Regions from separate parts of the Pseudarthrobacter sp. L19 genome, predicted to be linked through region 3. Evidence: riboswitches for the same ligand, from Rfam matches in the RefSeq annotation. Region 3 holds a riboswitch; each other region holds the start of a gene.
What was found. A riboswitch is a leader RNA that binds a small molecule or an ion and turns the genes downstream of it on or off. The one in region 3 is predicted to bind S-adenosylmethionine.

Region 1: it holds a riboswitch for S-adenosylmethionine, as region 3 does, so the genes downstream of both, ACRQ5B_RS11610 (aminotransferase class V-fold PLP-dependent enzyme) here and ACRQ5B_RS00890 (bifunctional o-acetylhomoserine/o-acetylserine sulfhydrylase) in region 3, are expected to answer to the same signal.
Region 2: it holds a riboswitch for S-adenosylmethionine, as region 3 does, so the genes downstream of both, ACRQ5B_RS07240 (DUF1737 domain-containing protein) here and ACRQ5B_RS00890 (bifunctional o-acetylhomoserine/o-acetylserine sulfhydrylase) in region 3, are expected to answer to the same signal.

Annotation. Positions count from the first base shown of each region.
Region 1 is NZ_CP193935.1:2,438,799-2,446,080, forward strand. It holds gene ACRQ5B_RS11595 (metal-dependent transcriptional regulator) at 1-395, opposite strand, end outside; partial or broken gene ACRQ5B_RS11600 (Nramp family divalent metal transporter) at 406-1,700, opposite strand; gene ACRQ5B_RS11605 (class I SAM-dependent methyltransferase) at 1,778-2,536, opposite strand; partial or broken gene ACRQ5B_RS11610 (aminotransferase class V-fold PLP-dependent enzyme) at 2,592-4,006, opposite strand; SAM riboswitch class IV at 4,041-4,153, opposite strand; gene hisN (histidinol-phosphatase) at 4,252-5,064, opposite strand; gene rsgA (ribosome small subunit-dependent GTPase A) at 5,155-6,270, opposite strand; gene aroA (3-phosphoshikimate 1-carboxyvinyltransferase) at 6,254-7,282, opposite strand, start outside.
Region 2 is NZ_CP193935.1:1,546,270-1,553,551, forward strand. It holds partial or broken gene ACRQ5B_RS07220 (UDP-N-acetylglucosamine 1-carboxyvinyltransferase) at 1-218, shown strand, start outside; gene ACRQ5B_RS07225 (glutamate--cysteine ligase 2) at 241-1,389, shown strand; gene ACRQ5B_RS07230 (O-succinylhomoserine sulfhydrylase) at 1,418-2,629, opposite strand; gene ACRQ5B_RS07235 (rhodanese-like domain-containing protein) at 2,626-3,033, opposite strand; partial or broken gene ACRQ5B_RS07240 (DUF1737 domain-containing protein) at 3,051-3,209, opposite strand; SAM riboswitch class IV at 3,313-3,425, opposite strand; gene ACRQ5B_RS07245 (aminodeoxychorismate lyase) at 3,551-4,501, opposite strand; gene cls (cardiolipin synthase) at 4,593-6,068, shown strand; gene pabB (aminodeoxychorismate synthase component I) at 6,102-7,282, opposite strand, start outside.
Region 3 is NZ_CP193935.1:177,557-184,838, forward strand. It holds partial or broken gene metX (homoserine O-acetyltransferase MetX) at 1-1,022, opposite strand, end outside; SAM riboswitch class IV at 1,036-1,151, opposite strand; gene ACRQ5B_RS00890 (bifunctional o-acetylhomoserine/o-acetylserine sulfhydrylase) at 1,335-2,651, opposite strand; SAM riboswitch class IV at 2,737-2,853, opposite strand; gene ACRQ5B_RS00895 (VOC family protein) at 3,046-3,684, shown strand; gene ACRQ5B_RS00900 (CPBP family intramembrane glutamic endopeptidase) at 3,811-4,578, opposite strand; gene ACRQ5B_RS00905 (histidine phosphatase family protein) at 4,659-5,315, shown strand; partial or broken gene ACRQ5B_RS00910 (amidohydrolase family protein) at 5,383-6,594, opposite strand; gene ACRQ5B_RS00915 (NAD(P)/FAD-dependent oxidoreductase) at 6,606-7,282, opposite strand, start outside.

The DNA of each region.
Region 1 (7,282 bases), 1.2 Mb from region 3:
CCGTGAGGATCGCGGACCGGGTGGCCGAGCTTGGCGGCCATCCGGTCGATGAAAGTGTCCGAGACCGCGTGCTCCAGGGTCTCCGCCTCGTCGTGGACCTCGTCCCAGCGGTAGCCGAGCTCCTGCACCAGGAACGTCTCGATCAGGCGGTGCCGCCGGACCATGGACAGGGCCAGCCGCTCACCGTCCGCGGTAAGGGTGACGGCGCCGTAGGGCTTGTGGTCCACCAGACCCTGCTCCTTGAGCTTGCGGACCATCTCCGAAACCGAGGAGTTCGCGACGCCGAGGCGCTGGGCCAGCTGCGTGGAGGTGATCGGCTTGTCCTGCCACTCCGTGAAGGTGTAGATGACCTTGACGTAGTCCTCGATCGAGGAAGAAGGCGGGCTGGTTTTCACAGCCCCTAGCCTACCGTCCGGCCGCACCGGTGAACGTGAACCACAGCAGCGCCAGGTTCAGGGCCACCACCAGCAGCACGCTGACCACGGACGCGATCCGCAGCGGCAACCGGTCGACGAAGCCGCCCATCAGCGGGGTACTGCTGGTCAGCACCACCAGCGGGACCAGCATGAACGGGATGCCGAAGCTCAGCACCACCTGGCTGAGCACCAGCGCCCAGGTCGGGTCGAAGCCCACCGCCAGCAGCACCACGGCGGGCACCAGGGTCACGAGCCGGCGCACCATCAGCGAAATCCTGATCTTCAGGAGCCCCTCCATGATGGTTCCGCCGGCGTAGCAGCCCACCGAGGTCGAAGCCAGGCCGGAGGCGAGCAGTCCGACCGCGAAAACCACACCCACCACCGGTCCCAGGCTGGCGCTGATGGCGGCGTGGGCGCCCTCGATGCTGTCCGTGCCCTCCACCCCGCCGAGGGTCGACGCGGCCAGCAGCAGCATGCCGATGTTGACGATCCCGGCCACGGCCAGCGCCGCGATGACGTCCCAGCGGGTGGCGCGGACCAGCCGGTCCAGCGCGTGCTGCGGAACGTGCCGGTGGCGGTCCGGGCGGTGCCGGTCCCGGGAGAGCGCGGAGTGGACGTAAATGGCGTGCGGCATGACGGTTGCGCCCAGCATGCTGGCGGCCAGCAGCACGGTGTCCGGGCCGCGGAACCCGGGGACCAGTCCGGAGAGGACCCCGGACGGGTCCGGCGGGCTGATGAACAGCCCGGCCAGGAAGCCCACCGTGATGATGCCCAGCAGGCCCATGATCACCAGCTCGAAGGGCCGCTGCCGGTTCCGGCTTTGCATGGCCAGCAGCGCCATGGAGATGCCGCCGACGACGACGGCGCCCAGGGGAGGGGGAGGCCGAAGAGCAGGTAGAGGGCGACGGCGCCGCCCACCACCTCGGCCAGGTCAGTGGCGGCCGCGACGATCTCGGCCTGGACCCAGAAGGCGCGCCGCCAGCCGGGACGCAGGCGTTCCCCGAGCAATTCCGGCAGGCTGCGGCCCGTGACGATGCCGAGCTTGGCGGACTGGTACTGCACCAGGACGGCGACGACGTTGGCCACCACCAGCACCCAGACCAGCAGGTAGCCGAACTGGGCGCCGGCGGTAAGGTTGGCCGCCACATTGCCGGGGTCCACGTAGGCGATCGCGGCGACGAAGGCCGGTCCCAGCAGCCCCAGCAGGGCGCGGCGGTGCCCCTTCCTGCCACGGACCGGGCTCCGGCCGCCGGCGGCGGGATCCTGTCCGGCGAGGTGCAACATTGCAGGCTCCTGCGGCTGATGGGTCCAATGATTTCCGTATGCCTGAACAAAAAGTTAGGCATACCGAAATCATAGGCTCAGACCTTGACCACGCGCCAGCTTTGGGTGAGGTAGGGCAGGGCCAGCGTCTCGCCGGGACCGTGACCGAGGTGCTCGTACAGGTACCACTGGAGGTTGGCCAGCACCTTGGCCCGGGTGGCCTCCCCGGCCCGCAGGAAGTAGCTGCGGGACTTGGCCAGCTCCAGGATCTCCTCCGGCGTCACCGGGTCCTCCCACCGGGTCAGGTGGCTCTCCAGCCCGGTGAACTCGGGCCCGACCGGTGGGCGGAACGAGGGTTTGTGGACGTCCCCGGCGTGCATGATCCGGGACAGCCGGTGCACCCACGGTACGGAGGTGTCCAGCTGGTTCCAGATCAGCCCGAGCACCCCGTGCGGCCGCAGGATGCGGGCGGCCTCGGTGCTGGCCTGCAGCGGCTCGCACCAGTGCCAGGCCTGCGCCACCGTCACCAGGTCGAACGCCGACGCCGGGAGCCCGGTGTGTTCGGCGGTCCCCACCGTGGCCGGAACGCCCGGGAGGATTGCGCGGAGCTGGTCCAGCATGTCCGCCGATGGGTCGACGGCGGCCGTGGCCAGGCCGCGGTCCACGAGGAGGGCGGTGAACTTTCCGGTGCCCGCACCGACGTCGGCCGCGTCCCGGGCTCCGGCGGGGATCAGCCAGTCGGCGGAGTCGGCGGGATAGCCGGGCCGCACCCGGTCATAGTGTTCCCCGCCGTCCTGGAAGCTCGCTCCGAGCTCCTTCCGCCGGGTCTGATGCAGTTTGGGGCCGCCGCCTGCCACGTGAACTCTCCTTCGGCAGCTCGGGAAGATACCCGTCGAATCTACCGTAAACCGGCTATTCGGGGCCGTCGAGGGTGCAGGGGGCTGCCCCGGCGGTGCCGGGGGTGTTGGGCGCCCAGTGCGGGTAGCTGCGGGTGTCGTTCGCCGGTACCCAGCGCCCGGCATCCACCACGTAGTCCCAGCCCAGGCCGTCCCGTCGTAGCGTCCGCAGCGCGGCCAGCAGCCGCTCGGCGTCCTCGAGCCGGGAGCCGAGGCCGAAGCTGGCGCGCAGCGACCCGGCGGGAAGGCCCAGCCGCTTGAGCAGCGGATGCGCGCAGAACCGGCCGTCCCGCACGCCGATCCCGTGCTCGGCGGACAGGTACGCGGCGACGAGGCCGGCGTCGTACCCCGCGACCGAGAAGTTCACCACGCCGATGGTCCCGTGGCCGTCCCCGCGGTCGGTCTCCTCGAAGATGTGGTGCACGCTCACGCCGTCGATCTCCCGCAGGCCGTCGGCAAGGAAGGACCGGATGGCATCCTCATGGCCGTGCCAGGATGCTTCGTCCAGGGCGGCGACCGCCTGCGTGGCGCGGGCCAGGGCGGCCGCGCCGAGGACGTTGGGTGATCCCCCTCGTGCCGTGCCGGTCCGGTGGTCCAGCTGACGGCGTCCAGCCGGGCGTCGCGGACGGCGCCGCCGCCTGCCAGGTGCGGCGTTCCGGCGTCGAGCCAGTCCGGCCGCCCCACCAGGACACCCGCGCCGAACGGGGCGTAGAGCTTGTGCCCCGAGAAGGCGACGTAGTCGATGCCGTCGGCCGCGACGTCGATCCGGCGGTGCGGGGCCAGCTGCGCGGCGTCGACGACAATCCGGGCCCCGTGCTCGTGCGCCAGCGCCGCCAGCTCCCGGACGGGCAGGATCTCGCCGGTGACATTCGACGCGCCCGTGACCGCGAGCAGGCTGATGCCGCCTGCGGCCAGCTCCGCCCGGAGCCGCGCCAGCGTCCCGGCCAGGGTGGGCGCGGCGACGACGCTGCGGTGCGGAACGCCCTGCCACGGCAGCAGGTTCGCGTGGTGTTCGATGTCCAGGTACAGGACCTCGCCCAGGTGCCGGCCGCCGGCGGTGGGCAGGCACCCGGCCAGGAGGTTCAGCGAATCGGTGGTGTTCCGGGTGAAGATGACCGCGTCGTCGGGCCGGCCGCCGACGAAGTCCCGCACGATGGTCCGCGCGTTCTCGTAGACCGAGGTACTCAGCTGGGAGGCGTAGCCGGCACCGCGGTGGACGCTGGCGTAGTAGGGCAGGATCTCGTTGAGGTAGGCGGAGACCACGGACAGGGCGGGGGTCGAGGCGCCGTAGTCCAGATTGGCGTAGCGGACGTGGCCGCCCTGGATCAGCGGAGCCTGGATCTCGGCGCCGGTCACGGCGGCCAGCGGGGCGCGGGCGGCAGATACGGCCGTGGGGGTGGATGCTGGGGACGAAAAAATGGCAGTCGACATGGGACCTCGCTCGAAAAGGACCCCGCGTGCAGGGGATCCGCGCTTGCCGGGTCCGCTCCGGACCGGCCAGGTCGTCACCCGGGGCACCCCGCCGCGAAAGAGGGTTGCCGGCCAGCAAACCGGGGTTTAGCGCTGGCACTCGTGACCTGTTTCGAGCCTAGGACACAAGTGCCGCGCCCCGGAAAGGGGCGCGGCAATGTGAAGCGCTGTGTTACGCGGAACCGGCCCCCAGAAAAGGCCCTGCTCTAGAGCAGGTCGTCGAGGTTGGGGTTGAGCCGCTTGAGGACCTCGGAGTGCAGGATCGAGTTCGTGGCCAGGGCGTTGCCGCCGAACGGGCCGTCCTCGCCCTCGAGGGAGGTGAACCGGCCGCCGGCCTCAGTGACGATCGGGACCAGGGCGGCCATGTCGTAGAGGTTCAGCTCCGGTTCGCAGGCGATGTCGACGGCGCCCTCGGCCACCAGGCAGTAGGACCAGAAGTCGCCGTAGGCGCGGGTGCGCCAGACTTCCTCGGTCAGGCCCAGGAATTCGTCGAGGTTGCCGCGCTGCTTCCAGCCGCCGAGGCTGGAGTAGGAGAGGGAGGCGTCCGAGAGGTCCAAGACGTTGGAGACCCGCAGCCGGGTGGCGGCGGCCAGCGAGCGGCCCGTGTAGGCACCGGCGCCCTTGGCGGCCCACCAGCGCTTGCCGAGGGCAGGGGCGCTGACGACGCCGACCACCGGCTCGCCCTCGTCCACCAAGGCGATCAGGGTGGCCCAGACCGGGACGCCGCGCACGAAGTTCTTGGTGCCGTCGATCGGGTCGATGATCCAGCGGCGGGAGCCGTGGCCCGAGCTGCCGAATTCCTCGCCCAACACGGCATCGCGGGGGCGGGAGCGGGAAAGCTGGCCGCGGATGGCTTCCTCGGCGGCCTTGTCGGCGTCGGTGACCGGCGTCAGGTCCGGCTTCGTCTCGATTTTGAGGTCAAGGGCCTTGAAGCGGCTCATGGTCTGGGAATCGACCGAGTCCGCCAGGACGTGGGCAAGGCGCAGGTCATCGTTGTAGCTCGACGCGGGTTGGCTCATGCTTCCAAACTACCGTCTAAACGCGCCCCGGCCGGGGAGGCCACGTCCCCGACGGCCGGATCGGCAGAGCAGCGGAGAGGCGACGAGCGGTCAGGAGACGGTGCCCAGTTCCTTGGTCTCCTGGGCTTCGTGCCGCGGGTCGGTGCCCAGCAGGCGGCGCAGAGAGGCCAGCCGGGCCGGGCCCGAGGGCCCCGCGTGGCCGGCCTGCACCCACGCGTCCACGCCGCAATTGACGGCGGTGGCGTCGTGCTTGCAGCCGCGCTCGCAGTCTTCGGTGCCGGGGGCCAGATCGGGGAAGGAACGCAGGATGCGGTCCGGGTCCACGTGGGCCAGCCCGAAGGACCGGATGCCGGGGGTGTCGATGATCCAGCTGCCGGCCGGGGCGTCCGTGACCTTCAGCGCCAAAGCGGAGGAGGAGGTGTGGCGGCCGCGGCCCGTGACGGCGTTGACACCGCCGGTGGCCCGCTCCGCCCCCGTGAGGGCGTTGACCATGGTGGACTTGCCGACGCCGGAGTGGCCGAGCATGACGGTGACCCTGCCGTCGAGGTGGCCGTGCAGTTCGGCGACGGCGGGGCCGTCGAGCCGGGCGGAGAGGCCGTCGTCGGAACGCGCATCGATGCCGGAGGCGGAGGCGTCGGCGGTCTTGGAGATGATGACGGGCAGGTCGAGGTGGCGGTAGTTCGCCAGCAGCTCCGCCGGGTCCTTGATGTCGGCCTTGGTGATCAGCAGCAGCGGCTCGATCCCGGCGTCGTAGGCGGCGACCAGCGCGCGGTCGATGAAGCCGGTGCGGGGCTCCGGATTGGCGGCGGCCACGACGACCACCAGCTGGTCGGCATTGGCCACCACCGCTCGCTCGATCGGATCGGTGTCGTCGGCGCTGCGGCGCAGCAGGGTACGCCGGTCCTGGATCTTCACCAGCCGGGCGAGGGTATCCGGTTCGCCGCTGACGTTGCCGACCAGGGAGACGAAGTCGCCGGCCACCACCGGGTTGCGGCGCAGCTCGCGGGCACGCGCGGCGATCACGGTGCGCTCGGTATCGGTGCCCTCGGCGACGACGGCGGTGTAGCGGCCGCGGTCCACCGTGATGATCCGGCCGGTGACGGCGTCGTCGTGGCTGGGCCGGTCCTTGGTGCGCGGCCGGGAGCCCTTCTTGTTGGGGCGGATCCTGACGTCGGATTCGTCCCAGGAGTCAGTGCTGCGGGCCACCGGCGGCGTCCTTGTCTGCACGGGTCTCGTCTGCACTGGTGCCCTCGGCCGGGGTGAGCATGTCGGCCCAAAGCTGCGGGAAGTCCGGCATGGTCTTGGCCGTGGTGGCGATGTCCTCGACCTCGACGCCGGGGACGGCGAGGCCCAGGATGGCTCCGGCGGTGGCCATCCGATGGTCGGCGTAACTGCGGACCACCCCGCCGTGAAGCGGCGCGGGCCGGATGACGAGGCCGTCGGCGGTTTCCTCCGCGTCGCCGCCCAGCCGGTTGATCTCGGTGACGAGCGCGGCGAGCCGGTCCGTTTCGTGGCCGCGCAGGTGGGCGATGCCGGTCAGGGTGGAGGGGCCGTCGGCCAGGGCGCAGAGCGCGGCGACCGTGGGGGCGAGCTCGCTAGTGTCGGCGAAGGTGCCGCCGCTGATGGACCGGCCGCCGGTGACGGTCAGGGTGCCGCCCTCGAGGCTGACGGTCGCGCCCATCGCGGTAAGGATGCCGCGCCAGAGGTCGCCGACCTGCGTGGTGCCCACGGGCCAGTCGGGGATGCGGACGGTTCCGCGGGTGGCGAGGGCCGCGGCGAGGAACGGTCCGGCGTTGGAGAGGTCCTGCTCGATTCGACGGTCGAAGGCTCGGATGGGGCCGGGGGAGACGATCCAGTGATTGGGGCGGGAGTCATCGACGGTGACGCCGAGCTCCCGGAGGGTGGTGACGGTCATCGCGATGTGGTCCAGGCTGGGGACGGGCTGGCCGGGGTTGGCGGCGCTGCGGTGTTCCAGGTGCAGGCCCTCGGTGAAGCGGGGGCCGGCCAACAGCAGGGCTGAGACGAACTGGGAGGACGCGCTGGCATCGATCACCAGGTGGCCGCCCCGGACTTCGACGGTGCCCTCGACGGCGAAGGGGAGGGCCGTCGCGGGGCCGCCGTCGGGCGCGGCGACGTCGACGCCGAGGCCGGTGAGGGCCTCGATGATGGTGCCCATCGGCCGCAGCCGGGCGTGCGGGTCGCCGTCGAACACCGTCCG
Region 2 (7,282 bases), 1.4 Mb from region 3:
ACCCGCACCGGATCTACGTCAACGGCCCCACCAAATGGCGCGCCGCCGAGGTAGGCTGCCCGCCGGCCCTCCGCCCGGCCGCCTGCCTGCTGCTGGCCATGCTGGCCGCCCGGGGCGTGTCCGAGCTGCGCAACATCTACGTGATCGAGCGCGGGTACGAGGATCTGGCCGAGCGGCTGAACACCATCGGCGCGAAGATCGAGTACTTCCAGGACTAACCGCCCCGGCGCACAATGGGTTATGCGCACCTTCGGTGTCGAAGAGGAACTGCTGATCGTGGACCCCGTCACCGGGGTTCCGCTGGCTCTCGCGGACGCTATGTTGCGCGGGCTCATCCGGGACCCGGACACGGGTGACGGCCATTCCGGCTTCAGTTTTGAGCTCAAGCTCGAACAGATAGAGACCCAGACGCTGCCCTGCCGGGAGCATGACGCCCTGCTGCGGCAGATTCGCCGGGCCCGCCGGACTGCCGACGACGCGGCCCGGGTCCACGACGCCAGGGTCGCGGCGCTGGCCACCTCGCCGCTGGCCGCCCCCACCCACACCACCCCCAAACTGCGCTACGCCACGATGCAGCGGCGGTTCGGCCTCACCGTTCAGGAACAGCTCACCTGCGGGCTGCACGTCCACGCCGCCATCGACTCGCCCGAGGAGGGGGTGGCGGTGCTGGACCGGATCCGGGACAAGCTGGCGGTGCTGATCGCCCTGAGCGCCAACTCGCCGTACTGGAACGGGACGGAAACCGGGTTCGAGAGCTACCGCACCCAGGCCTGGAATCGCTGGCCCGCTGCCGGTCCGGCGATGGTCTTCGGCAGCCACGCGGCCTACCGCAGGGTGGTGTCGCGGCTGCTGGAAAGCGGCGTGCTTTTCGACGAGGGGATGGTCTACTTCGACGCGCGGCTTGCCCGGAACCATCCCACCGTGGAGATCCGGGTGGCGGACGTGTGCCTGCGCGCGGAGGACGCGGCGCTGCTGGCGGTGCTGGTGCGGGCGCTGGTAGAGACCGCCTCGCGCGAGTGGTACGACGGCGTGGACCCGGCGCCGGTGCCGACGGTGCTCTTGCGGATGGCGGCCTGGCAGGCGAGCAACTGCGGGCTGTCCTCCGAGCTGCTGGACTTCGGGACCTTCCGGCCCCGCCCAGCGGCCGACGTGGTGAACGCCCTGGTGGACTACCTCGCCCCGGTTCTGGCGGACCAGGGCGAGCTGGGCCTGGCGCGCGCCGGGGTGGAGCGGATCCTGGCGGAGGGCACCGGGGCGGAGCTGCAGCGCCGCGCCGGTCTCGGCGCCGTCGTCGGCGAGGCCGTGCGGACCACGGTCGGCGGGGAGGTGCCCGAGGCCGGCACCGCAACCGGGCCGCTGCCCGCGCTGGCACCCGTCCGCCGGTTCTAGGCCGCACGTTCCACGCCGCTACTGCGGATTACCGGACCCGCGCCAGGGCCTGGCCCAGGTCCCGGATCAGGTCCTCCGGGTCCTCCAGTCCCACGGAGAGCCGCACCACGCCGTCGCTCAACCCGATAGCTGCCCGACCCTCCGGGCCCATGGCCCGGTGTGTGGTGGTGGCCGGGTGCGTGATCAGCGATTTCGAGTCGCCCAGGTTGTTGGAGATGTCGATGATCCGCAGCCCGTCCAGCAGCTCGAAGGCAGCATCCTTGGCGGACCGGCCGGCCGGGGGAGCCAGTTCGAAGGTCAGCACCGTCCCGCCGGACTTCATCTGTTTGGCGGCCAGCTCGTGCTGCGGGTGGGAGGCCAGGAGCGGGTACTTCACCCAGGTCACGGCCTGCTGCTCCTCGAGCCACTCTGCCAGCCGCAGCGCCGAGGCGGAGGCGTGGTTGACCCGCAGCGACATGGTTTCCAGGCCCTTGGTCAGCACCCAGGCGTTGAAGGCGGACAGCGCCGGTCCGGTGTGGCGCATCAGCTGCCGGACCGGGCCCTCGATGAACTCCTTGCTGCCCAGGATCGCGCCGCCCAGCACCCGGCCCTGGCCGTCGATGTGCTTCGTGCCGGAGTAGACCACCACGTCCGCGCCGAAGTCCGTGCAGCGCTGCAGCAGCGGGGTGGCGAAGACATTGTCGACCACCACGGTGGCGCCGGCGGCGTGCGCCAGCCCGCTCACGGCGGCGATGTCCACGATCTCCTGCATCGGGTTCGACGGCGACTCGAAGAACACGGCGGTGGTCGGCGTCGAGAGCGCTTCACGCCACTGCTCCAGGTCCGGGCCGTCGACGAAGACGGTCTCCACGCCCCAGCGCGGCAGGATCTCGTTGAGGATCACGAAGCAGGAGCCGAACAGGGAACGGGCGGCGACCACCCTGTCCCCGGCCCCGAGCAGCGCGCCGAGGGCGGTGAATACCGCGGACATGCCCGACGCCGTCGCGAAACACGCCTCGGTGCCCTCGAGCAGGCGGAGCCGCTCCTGGAAGGTGGCCACCGAGGGGTTGCCGTAGCGGGAGTAAACGAACCGCTCGTCCTCGCCGGTGAAGGCCCGCTCCGCGGCGGCGGCGGATTCGTAGACGAAGCCGGAGTTGAGGAAGATCGGCTCGGTGGTTTCCTGGAAGCCGGTCCGGTCCAGGCCGCCACGGACGGCCTGGGTGTCCGGGCTCCAGCCCGCGGCCTCGGGATTGAAACTCATGCCGTGCGGGTCCCGTCGGTCGGCAGGCCCACGTTCTTCCAGCCGTTGACGCGGCGGACGCCGGACCTATCCGGCTGGCCCTCGAACCCGTCCAGCACGTTGTAGACGGTGAATCCCGCCGCCGTCGCAGCCCCTGCCGCCGCGACGGAGCGGGCCCCGGACCGGCAGAGGAAGAGCAGCTCGGCGTCGGCCGGGACGTGCTGCCGGAGCTCGTCCAGGAAGTCCTCGTTCGGCACGCCGCCGGCCCGGGTCCACTCGATGAACACCGGCTCCGCGGCCGCGCCGCCGGTCACCGGGACGCCGATCTGCGCCCACTCGGCCCGGGTGCGGACGTCCACCAGCACCGCGCCGGACTGCACCCGTTCCCAGGCCTCTTGCGGGGTCAGGTCCCCGGCGTAGCTCATGCTCCTGCCCGTCCGTCGACGGCGGCCGGCAGCACCAGGGCCTGCGCCACGATCACCGAGGTGCCATTGAAGGTTGCGGCCGGGCTGCCGTGCAGCACGTACCCGTCGGCAAGGGCCGCCGAGATCCGCTCGCAGAAGCTGCGGTCGTCGGGGCCGGTCAACAGCCGGTAGGCCAGCCGCTCCGCGGGGGCGGCCGCCTGCGCGGGAGGGGTGGCCGGGGCGCCGGTTCCGGGGGTGGGGACTGGGGGCGGGGTCGCGTCGGACACGACAAACTCCTTACGTTCACGCTTGCAGCTCGAATGGTCGATTGCCGAGTAGTCACCTGAGGCACCCCGCCGCAAAAGGAGGGTTGCCGACCGGCCAGTCAGGGCTTGGCGCCGGTTCTCATTACTCTGCAAAAAACCTAGCACCCTTGGGCCCGCGCCCGCGCGGCGGCCCCGTCATGTTCGGTCACGGGAGGCCGCCGTCCGCAGCTGTCGGATCCCGTCGGCCGACCGAGTCGACCTACTCAACAGCGCTACTGGACCGTGGCGAACAGTTCGTTCAGTTCGGCGGTCAGCTGGCGGCGGACGTCGGCGGTGCCGATTTCCTTGCCGTCGATGTGGTTGACCGGCGCCAGCAGCCGGATGCTGGAGATCAGCCACACGGCGTCGGCGTCGTAGAGGTCCTCCGGCACCAGCGGGCCGTAGCCCAGCTCCCAGCCGGCGGCCTTCGCGGCGGCGAACAGGGCGCCCTGCGAGGTGCCGGGGAGGATGCCGCTGTCCAGCTGCGGGGTGATCAGGCGGCGCACCGTTCGGGTCCCGCCCTCGCCGTCGTCGGCCGTCTCCAGATGCGCCAGCAGCACGGTCGACGTCGGGCCCTCCAGCACCCGGCCGTCCGAGGACGTGAAGATGACGTCGTCGGCGCCCTGGTGGTGGGCGTAGCGCAGCGCGGCCATGTTGACCGCGTAGGAGAGGGTCTTCGCGCCGAGCAGCAGCCACGGCGCGCGCTCGCCCACCTCGCTGTCATAGCCGCGGTCCAGCAGGATCACGTCGATGCCGCTCTCGCGCTGCGCGCGGCCGGCCGCGGGCGGGGTGGAGGCCTGCACCCAGCAGGTCGGGACGGCGGAGCCCTCGACACCGCGGGTGGCGATCAGCTTCACCACCACCTCGTCGTCGCCGTCCTCGGGGGCGCCCGCACGGAACTCCCGGAGCGCCGTCGCGATGGCCTTCCGCCAGGCGTCCTCCGCCGGAATATCCAGCTCCAGCGTCCGCGCCGAACCGGCCAGCCGGGCCAGGTGCCGCGGCAGTTTGCGCGGCTGGCCGCCCACGGCCAGGAGGGATTCGAAGATGCCGTCGCCGCGGGTGGCACCCTGGTCCGTGGCCATCAGCTGCGGCTTGGAGGAGTCGGCGACTCGGCCGTCCTCGAACGCGGGATTGAGGAAGACCAGCACCGTGGCGTTGGCGGGAGCGGAGGCGGACGTAGTCATGGCTTCAGCTTAGTGCGGCGCGCCGGGATAAGATTTGCAAATTGCCCGTTCCGGAACTGTTCCGCGGGTCTGGAACTTGAGGGGTTCGCCTGTGCTCTGGCCTTTACCGTTCGTGGGGTCTCTCCCGTCCTGGGCGATCCTGATCCTCACGCTGATCGACCTCGCCATCCGCGTGCTGGCGCTGGGTATCATCCCCGGCAACCGCCGCCCCACAACCGCCATGGCGTGGCTCCTGGGCATCTTCGTCATCCCCTCGGTAGGCCTGGTGCTCTTCCTGCTGTTCGGCAACTTCCGGCTCTCCCGCCGCCGCCGTGCCCAGCAGGAGGCCGTCAACACCCGGATCCGCGCCGGCACCTCCGAACTGGCCGCCGTCGAAAGCCGCTACGACGGCCCCGAATGGGTGGCCTCCGCCGCGGAGCTGAACAAGACCCTGGGATCGCTGCCCATGGTGGACAACAACAGCGTCGAACTGCTGCCCGGCTACCCCGATTCGATCGCGGCCATGGCCGCCGCGGCCCGCGAAGCCAAGAGCTTCATCAACGCCGAGTTCTACATCCTCAGCTCCGACCATGTCACCGATGAGCTGCTGACGGCGCTGGAGGAGGCCGCCGAACGCGGCGTCGAGGTCCGGCTGCTGTTCGACCACTTGGGCACCCTCCGGATCCAGGGCTACAGCAAGCTGATCGCACGGCTCAAGGCCAGCAAGATCCGCTGGCGGCCGATGCTTCCGCTGCGGCCCGTCCACGGCCAGTGGCGCCGCCCGGACCTGCGCAACCACCGCAAGATCATGGTGATCGACGGCGAGGTGGCCTTCACCGGCTCGCAGAACCTGATTGAGCCCTCCTACAACAACCCGCGGCACCGCAAGGTGGGCCGCGAGTGGGTGGAGCTGATGGCCTGCATGCGCGGCCAGATCGTCACCACCCTGAACGTCATCTTCGCCACCGACTGGCTCAGCGAGACCGACGAGTCGCTCGAGCACCAACTCGGCCACCGGCCCGAGTCGGTGCCCGGCCACATCACCGCGCAGGTGGTTCCCAGCGGCCCCGGGTTCATCACGGAGAACAACCTCCGCCTCTTCAACACCCTGATCTACTCCGCGCAGCACAAGCTCTCCATCTGCAGCCCCTACTTCGTCCCGGACGATTCACTGCTGTACGCCGTGACGACGGCGGCCCAACGCGGCGTCGACGTCGAACTCTTCGTCTCCGAAAAGGGCGACCAGTTCCTGGTCCACCACGCCCAGCAGTCCTATTACCAGGCACTGCTCGAGGCGGGCGTGCGGATCTACCTCTACAAGGCCCCGTTCGTGCTGCACGCCAAGCACTTCACCGTGGACAACGAGGTGGCCGTGCTGGGCTCGAGCAACATGGACATGCGGTCCTTCTCGCTGAACCTCGAGGTCTCCGTGATGATGCTCGGCGAGGACATCGTCAGCCGGATCCGCGAGGTGGAGGAGACCTACCGGGGCATCTCCCGCGAGCTGAAGCTCGAGGAATGGATGCAGCGGCCCAAGCGGATCAAGTACATCGACAACGTCGCCCGCCTCACCGCAACCCTGCAGTAGCCGGGGCTTTCAGCGGGAGATCAGGTGGGGCTTTCAGTCGGGCGGGAAGACTGAGCCCAGGGCCGAGAGCACGCCGAAGGCCTTGGTGCGGATCTCCTCGTATTCCTCGGCGGGGTCCGAGTCGGCGGTGATGGCACCGCCGACGCCGAGGCTCAGGATGGTGCCCGCCGCGCCGCCGTCGTGCATCACCAGGGTGCGGATGGCGACGGCGAGGTCAGTGCCGCCGTCGAGCGAGAAATAGCCGACGGCGCCGGAGTAGACGCCGCGCGGGGCCGCCTCAAGGTGGTCCAGGATGGCCATGGTGCTGACCTTCGGGGCGCCGGTCATGGAGCCTGCCGGGAAGCACGCCGCCACCGCCTCGGCCCGGGATGCGCCGGGCCGGAGCCGGGCATCGATGGTGCTCACCATCTGGTGCACGGTGGCATAGCTTTCCACTGCGCAGAGCCGGCTGACAGAGACGGAGCCGGGGTCGGCGAAGTGGCTGAGGTCGTTGCGCAGCAGGTCCACGATCATGATGTTCTCGGCCCGGTCCTTGGGCGCGGTCGCCAGCTCATCCCGCAGCCCGCGGTCCGCCTCCGGGTCCGCAGACCGGCGTCGGGTGCCCTTGATCGGTTCTGCCCGCATGGCACCGTCGGCGGTAATCCGCAGGAATCTCTCCGGGGAGGTGCTGGCGACCGTGACGGTGTCCAGGCGCAGGAAGCTGGCGAACGGCGCGGGATTCCGGCGCCGCAGCGCCAGGTAGGTCTCCCAAGGGTCGACGCCGCCGGCCGGAACCTTGGCGGTGAGGGCGGTGGTGAGGCAGACCTCGTAGCTGTTGCCCTCGGCGATCTGGTGCCCCGCCTCGGCGATCTTGGCCTGGTAGCCGTCCGCGGTATCCCGGGCGGTGAACACCGGCGCTGCGGCGTCACCCCCGCAGTCCGCGCTTTCTAGCACGGGCGTGCTGTCACCGGTTGATGCCGTGCTCACCACCACGCTTGCCGCAGTGCTTATCGCGTCGCTGGCCGTGGCCAGCCACCCGGCGGCGTCGGGGTCCTCCAGAGCCAGCAGCCAGACGGCACTCTCCGCGTGATCGAGGACCACGGCCCGGCCGGCGAAAATCAGCGCGGCGTCCGGGGTGACGGCGGCCACGTCGCTGCCGCCGGTTTCCCGTTTGAGTTCGTAGCCGAGGTAGCCCAGCCAGCCCAGGGCGAAGCCGCACCCGTAGTCGTCGGGGG
Region 3 (7,282 bases):
CGGGACTGTTCGGGAAAGTACAGTCGGTCCGAGTCCACGGCGGCGATGAAGAACTCGGCGGTGGCCCCGGCGAGCGCCTGCTGCAGGCTTCCGCGGCCACGGGCGACGTCGTGGCTCATCAGCGCCTCGGTGATGGCGATGTAGCTGTTGGCGTCGAAGCGCTGCACCAGTTTGTTGCCCTGGTGGTCCAGGTAGCTCTCCACCTGGTAGCGGCCGCGGCCGGACAGCGGGCCGGGTGCGAGCGGGGTCTCGCCGTCCTGCCCGGTCCGGCCGAAGCGGCCCTCCAGTTCGGCAGCGGAGCGGTAGGTGATGTGCGCGATGCGCCGGGCCAGCGCCAGGCCCTCGTGCGGCTCGGGCCCGCCGTAGTAGTCGCCGCCATTGAAGCGCGGGTCCTGCCGGATCGCGAGGGTCTGGGCCTGGGCGAAGGCGATCTGCTCGGCGGTGCTGTAGGCGCCGACGGCGATCACGGCGCAGCGGCCCACGCGTTCCGGGTAGCTGACGGCCCACTCCAGTGCCCGGGCGCCGCCGAGGGAGCCGCCGAGCACGGCGTGCCAGCGGTTGATCCCCAGCGCGTCGGCCATCCGGGCCTCGGCCGCGGTGCTGTCCCGCAGGGTGACGAGCGGGAAACGGGACCCCCAGGGCCGGCCGTCGGGTGCCGGCGTGGACGGGCCGGTGGAGCCGTAGCAGCCGCCGAGGATGTTGATGGACACCACGAAGTACCGGTCCGTGTCCACGGGCGCGCCGGGGCCGGCGAGCTGTTCCCACCAGCCGGGTTCCCCGCCGGCGCCGCGGGTGACGTGGGTGTCCCCGGTGAGGGCGTGTTCGATCAGGACGGCGTTGGAGGCGTCCGCGTTCAGGGTGCCCCAGGTCTCGTAGGCCAGCACCACCTCCGGCAGGACGGCCCCGGATTCGAGTTCCAAAGCGCCGACGGACACGTACTGCACGGTGCCGTCGGGGACGGCGGTGTTTCCTGCTGCGGGACTGGTGGCGGGTACACCCGTTCGGGTGACGGCAATCGTCATGTTAAAAGACCTCACTTCGCGCTTGCCTGCCGTCAGTTGACCGGCAGGCCAGGTCTTCACCCGGGGCACCCCGCCGCAAAAGGAGGGTTGCCGGCCAGCAAGCCGGGGCTGTCGCTGGCACTCATGACCTGCACCGAGTGTACGAAAGAGGGCGGTGCCGTGGCCAAGATTGTGACTTGCATGTGACAGCCGCCCGCCCGGCCGCGCCGTTTCCCCACCTTTGGGCGCCGCGGCCGGCGGGTCGCCGCGGACACGCCGCGCCGGCCGCCGTCGGGCCCGCAAAGGTGGGGAAATCCGGCAGGGGTCCCGGGACTAGCCGGCCTTCGCGGCGCGGAAGCCGGCGTCGAGGTCCGCCAGGATGTCGTCGATGTGCTCCAGGCCAACCGAGAGCCGGACCAGGCCCGGGTGGACGCCCGCCACCGCCTGCTGCTCCGGGGTGAGCTGGCTGTGCGTGGTCGACGCCGGGTGGATCACCAGTGAGCGCACGTCGCCGATGTTCGCCACGTGCGAGTGCAGCTCCAGGGCGTCGACGAAGCGCTTGCCGGCCTCCACTCCCCCGGCGATGACGAAGGAGACGACGGCGCCCGTGCCGCGCGGACCGTACTTCCTGCCGCGCTCGTACCAGGGGCTCGAGGGCAGTCCCGCGTAGGCGACCGATTCGGCGTCGTCCCGGCCCTCAAGCCATTCGGCCACCCGGGTGGCGTTGGCGACGTGCCGCTCCACCCGCAGGCTCAGCGTCTCGATGCCCTGGGCGATCAGGAAGGCGTTGAAGGGCGCGACGGCGGAGCCGAGGTCGCGCAGCAGCTGCACCCGTGCCTTGAGGATGTAGGAGAGGTTGGCCCCCAGTGCGCCGTCCGCGCCCAGGTCCCGGGCGTAGACCAGGCCGTTGTAGCTGGGGTCGGGGGTGTTGAAACCGGGGTACCGCTCCGGGTCCGCGCCGAAGTCGAACTTCCCGGAGTCCACGATCACGCCGGCGATCGCCGAGCCGTGGCCGCCGAGGTACTTGGTGGCCGAGTGCACCACGATGTCCGCGCCCCACTCCAGCGGGCGGATCAGGTACGGGGTGGCCAGGGTGTTGTCCACGATCAGTGGCACCCCCGCCTGGTGGGCCACGTCCGAGATGCCCTCGATGTCCAGGACGTCCTGGCGCGGGTTGGAGACCACCTCGCCGAAGAACAGCTTGGTGTTCGGCTGCACGGCCTCGCGCCACTGGTCCAGGTTGTCCGGGTCCGCCACGAAGGTCACGGAGATGCCGAACTTCTTCAGCGTGTGGGCCAGCAGGTTGTAGGTGCCGCCGTAGAGGCTGGGGCTGGCCACCACGTGGTCCCCGGCCTCGGCGATGTTGAGGATGGCGAAGGTTTCCGCCGCCTGCCCGGAACTGAGCAGCAGCGCGCCGAGGCCGCCCTCCAGGCTGGCGATGCGCTGTTCGACGGCGTCCTGGGTGGGGTTGCCGATCCGGGTGTAGATGGGGGCGAGCTCGGCCAGGGCGAACCGGTTCGCGGCGCTCTCGGCGCTCGGGAAGACGAACGACGTCGTCTGGTAGATCGGCAGCGCGCGGGCGCCGGTGGCGGCGTCCGGCTGCTGGCCGGCGTGGATCTGACGGGTTTCAAAGGACCAGGCGTTGGACATGGCGTCTCCTGTGACTGGGCTCAGGGCGGCACCGGATCCCGGGTCCCGCGCTGCTGGCGGGTCCCGGAATGCCGGCACGGCCCTGGCGCCGCGCTTGCCCCGCCGGCGGTCGCCGGGAGGCCAGGTCTTCACCCGGGGCACCCCACCGCGCAAGGAGGGTTGCCGGCCAGCGAGCCGGGGCTTGGCGCTGGCACTCATGACCTGTCCCCAGTGTAGGAAGCCGGAAACCGGCCCGGATAGCTTTATGACAAAGATGAAGAGACCGGTCCGCGGGACGGCTTGTCCGGCGGAATTCCTCGACCGGGCCGGGCGGCACGGGTGTCCGCCGGATGGTCCCGGCGAGGTTAGGACAGCCTAAGCTGAGAGGTCCATCACAAAGTGCCAAGATGAGGGCATGCGCATGGATCACGTCTCTTACGCCTGTGAAAAGGATGGCCTCGCGGCCACCACCGACCGTATCGCCACGGCCCTCGGGGTCGAGGCCGTCAAGGGCGGCGTGCACCCCCGTTTTGGCACCCGCAACATGATCATCCCGCTCGCCGGGCACAAGTACCTGGAGGTCGTGGAGGTCCTGGACCACCCGGCGTCGGACAAGGCACCGTTCGGCCAGGCGGTCCGCGCCCGCTCCGCCGCCGGCGGCGGCTGGATGGGCTGGTGCGTCGAGGTCGACGACCTGGCACCCTTCGAGGAACGCCTGGGCCGCTCCGCGGTCAACGGCAACCGCAAGTTCCCCGATGGCCGCGAACTGGTCTGGAAGCAGATCGGCATCCTGGGCCTGATCGCGGATCCGCAGGTCCCCTACATGCTCAAGTGGGAGGGCGACCCGGCCCTGCACCCGTCCAACGCCTACGAGAGCTCGGTGAAGATGTCCGAACTCACCATCGCGGGCTCCGCGCAGCGGGTCACCGAGTGGCTGGGCGAACCGGTGGAGAAGCCGCTGGAGGACGTGGCCGTGAACTGGCAGTCCCCGCACGGCACGCCGGGCATCCTCTCGGTCACCTTCGAGACCGCCTCGGGCGCCGTCACCATCTAGGGCTCCGGCCCGCCACAACTTCGGCCGCCGGCCGCGGGTGTCAACGACGCCACCCGCTGCCGGGGGCCGAAACTCTTTAAACCGCCCTTAGACGCGTCATCGCCGGCCGGGTCAGTCGCGGACACCTCAGCCCAGCCCCACCGCCTTGCCGAACAGGCTGAAGCCCACGAACGCGACGGTGTCCAGCAGCGCGTGGGCGATCACCAGCGGCATCACCCGCCGGGTCCGGGTGTAGACCAGGGCGAAGATGACGCCCATGATGGCGTTGCCGATGAACGGCCCGAACCCCTGGTACAGGTGGTAGCTGCCGCGCAGGATGGAGCTCGCGGCGATCGCCGCCGGCAGCCGCCAGCCGAGTTTGCCGAACCGGTCCAGCAGGTACCCCACCACGATCACCTCCTCGACGATCCCGTGCCGGATGGCGGAGAGGATCAGGACGGGCACGGTCCACCAGTAGGTGCCCAGCGCGCTCGGGATGATCGCCGTCGTGATGCCCAGGGCCCGGCCGGCGGCGTAGAGGCCCAGCGACGGGATGCCGATCAGCAGGAACAGGCCCACACCCTGCAGCAGGTCCTTTCCGGGGCGCGCGAGGTCGAACCCGAGCTTCCGGAATGCCGAGCCGCCGGGGGTCCCCGGCTCGCGGGGACCGGTAAGGAAGTAGAGCACCAGCAGCACGGGGACGAGCGCGAAGATGATGTCCAGCAGCTGGTAGGTCAGGTCGAAGTACTCGCGGCTGCTCTGGGAGCGGTTCAGAGTGGAGGTCCCCTGGGCCAGCGGCGCCTGCGAGAGCTTGTCCAGCAGCTGCACCACCGAGTACACCGCCGACTGCCCCAGCGAGAGTCCCAGCACAATCCATACTTCGAACCGCACGCGGCGGCGGGAGGTAACCAGCATGGTCCTATCTTGCCTGCCGTTGCCGGGAGTTGGCCGGACGCGCCTATGCTGGGGCTGTGAGCGCGCCCGGGAAAATCCTGATGATCCGGCACGGCCAGTCCGCCGCCAATGCCGATACCTCCATCTACAACAGGGTGCCCGATTACCGCATCCCGCTGACCGACCTCGGCGTCGAGCAGGCCCGGGCCGCCGGCGTCGAACTCCGCCGCCAGCTGGACGGGCAGCAGGTCTGCGTTTACGTCTCCCCCTACCTGCGCGCCTACCAGACGCTCGAGGCGCTGGACCTGGGCAACCTGACCGAGCGGGTGATCGAGGAGCCCCGGCTGCGGGAGCAGGACTGGGCGAACTTCCAGATCGCCGGGGACATCGAGGACCAGAAGGAGCTCAGGAACGCCTACGGGCACTTCTTCTACCGGTTCCGTGAGGGCGAGTCCGGGTCCGATGTCTACGACCGGATCTCCTCGTTCATGGAGACCCTGTACCGGCACTGGTCCAAGCCGGACTACGCGCCCAACGCCCTGTTCGTCACGCACGGGCTGACCATGCGCTTGTTTTGCATGCGCTGGTTCCACTGGTCCGTGGAGTATTTCGAGTCGTTGAACAACCCGGACAACGCGGAGCTGCGCACCCTGCACCGCACCGGGGACGGCAAGTACGAACTCGACAAGCCGTTCAGCCAGTGGGTGGAGCGGCGCGTGGACGAGACGGTGCTGCACGCCCCGCCCATGGTGTTCTGACCCAACTGACTGGCAGCTGAGGCCGTTTTCGGCCCTCAAAACGGCCTCAGCTGCGAGCTAGTTGGGCTTAGCGGGCGCGGACCCCGGCGCGCCAGACGGCGTGGGTCAGCGGCATGCCCGGCCGGTAGGCCAGGTGGGTGGCCGAGGGGGCGTTGAGCAGGTGCAGGTCCGCCCGGTGGCCGACGGCGATCGACCCCACGGCGCGTTCGCCGTCGACGTCGTTCCCCGACTCCCGGCCCAGCGCCAGCGCCCCGCCGTAGGTCGCGGCGCGCACCGCTTCGTGCACGCTGAGCCGCATCTGCAGCACGGCGGTGGTGACGCAGAAGGCCATGGAGCTGGTGTAGGAGGTGCCGGGGTTGGCGTTGGAGGCCAGGGCCAGCTGCACGCCGGCGTCCAGCAGTTCGCGGCCGGGGGCCAACGGCTGCCGGGTGGAAAGGTCGCAGGCGGGCAGGCAGGTGGCCACCGTGCCGCGCTCCCCCGCACCGGCCGCGGCTTCCCAGCCGGACCAGCTGTCCGCGAGGTCCCGCACGTCCTCCCGGGACAGGTAGTTCACGTGGTCCACGCTGGCCGCCCCGAACTGCACCGCCAGCCGCACGCCCGGGCCCTCGCCAAGCTGGTTGCCGTGCACCCGCAGGCCCAGGCCCGCCTCCCGGCAGGCCGCCAGCACGCGGCGGGACTGCTCCTCGGTGAAGGCGCCGCGTTCGCAGAAGACGTCCGCCCAGCCCACGTAGGGCCGAACGGCGGCGAGCATCGGCCCGCAGACCAGGTCCGTGTACCCCTCTGCGTCCATGCCGGCCGGGACCAGGTGGGCGCCGAGGTAGGTGACCTCGTCGGCGACCGTGGAGGCGATGCGGGCGCTGCGGGCCTCGTTGTCCACGTCCAGGCCGTAGCCGGTCTTGGTCTCCAGGTACGTGGTGCCCTGAGAGACGGCCTCCGCCACCCGGCCCAGCGCCAGGCGGGTGAGGTCGAAGTCGCCGGTGGCCCGGGTCGCGCCCATGGTCACCGCGATGCCGCCGGCACTGTACTCCTCCCCCGCCATGCGGGCCTCGAACTCCCGCGGTGCGGTCGCCGGCGAAGACCAGGTGCGTGTGGAGTCCACCCAGCCGGGCAGCAACGCGCGCCCCGCGGCGTCGACGGCGTCGTCCGCGGCCGGGGCGTCCGCGGCGGACCCCAACCAGGCGATGCGTTCGCCCTCGATGACCACGGCGGCATCACGGAGGACCCGGTACTCAAGGTCCTGCGTCATCAGTTCGCCGATATTGGTGATCAGGGTGCTCATGGGTCCATTCTTCAGGCCCGGATGGACATCCGCGTCGCCGCCAGCGCCGCCGCTGTCCGGGATGCCGGACTGTCGGCCGGGAACGGCGCCCCGGCCGCCTGCCCGGCGAGGATCAGTTCGGCGGCCAGTTCGGCGATCCCGGAGGAGGTCTGGAAGCCGTAGCCACCCTGGCCGGCGAGCCAGAAGAAGCCCGGCGCCTCTGCATCAAACCCCACCACCGGGATGCCGTCGGAGGCCTCGGTGCGCAGCCCGGTCCAGGCCCGGCTGACGGCGTTGATGCCGAGGGTGGTCACCTCGTTCAGGCGGGCGGTCAGGGCCTCGACGTCGCCGGGGTACGGCCGGGCGTCTTCGGGCCCGCTGGGGACCTTTTCCGAAGGCGAGATCAGCACCTGGTGCCGGCCTTCCGGGCGGAAGTAAAAACTGTCCGTGGCGGCCACCATCGGGCAGCCGGGCGGGAGCGGGTTCTCGACGTCGACGATCGCCGCGGTGCGGCGGTAGGGCTGCAGGCCCAGCTTCTCGACGCCGGCGAGGACGGCGAGCTCGTCCGCCCAGGCGCCCGCGGCGTTGACCACGACGGCGGTGGAGAGCGCCTCCTGCCCGGCGCCCAGTTCCCAGCCGGAGCCGGTGCGCTGCGCGGAGTGGATGCGGGCGCCGGTGATGATGTCCACGCCGCCGGCGACGGCCCGCT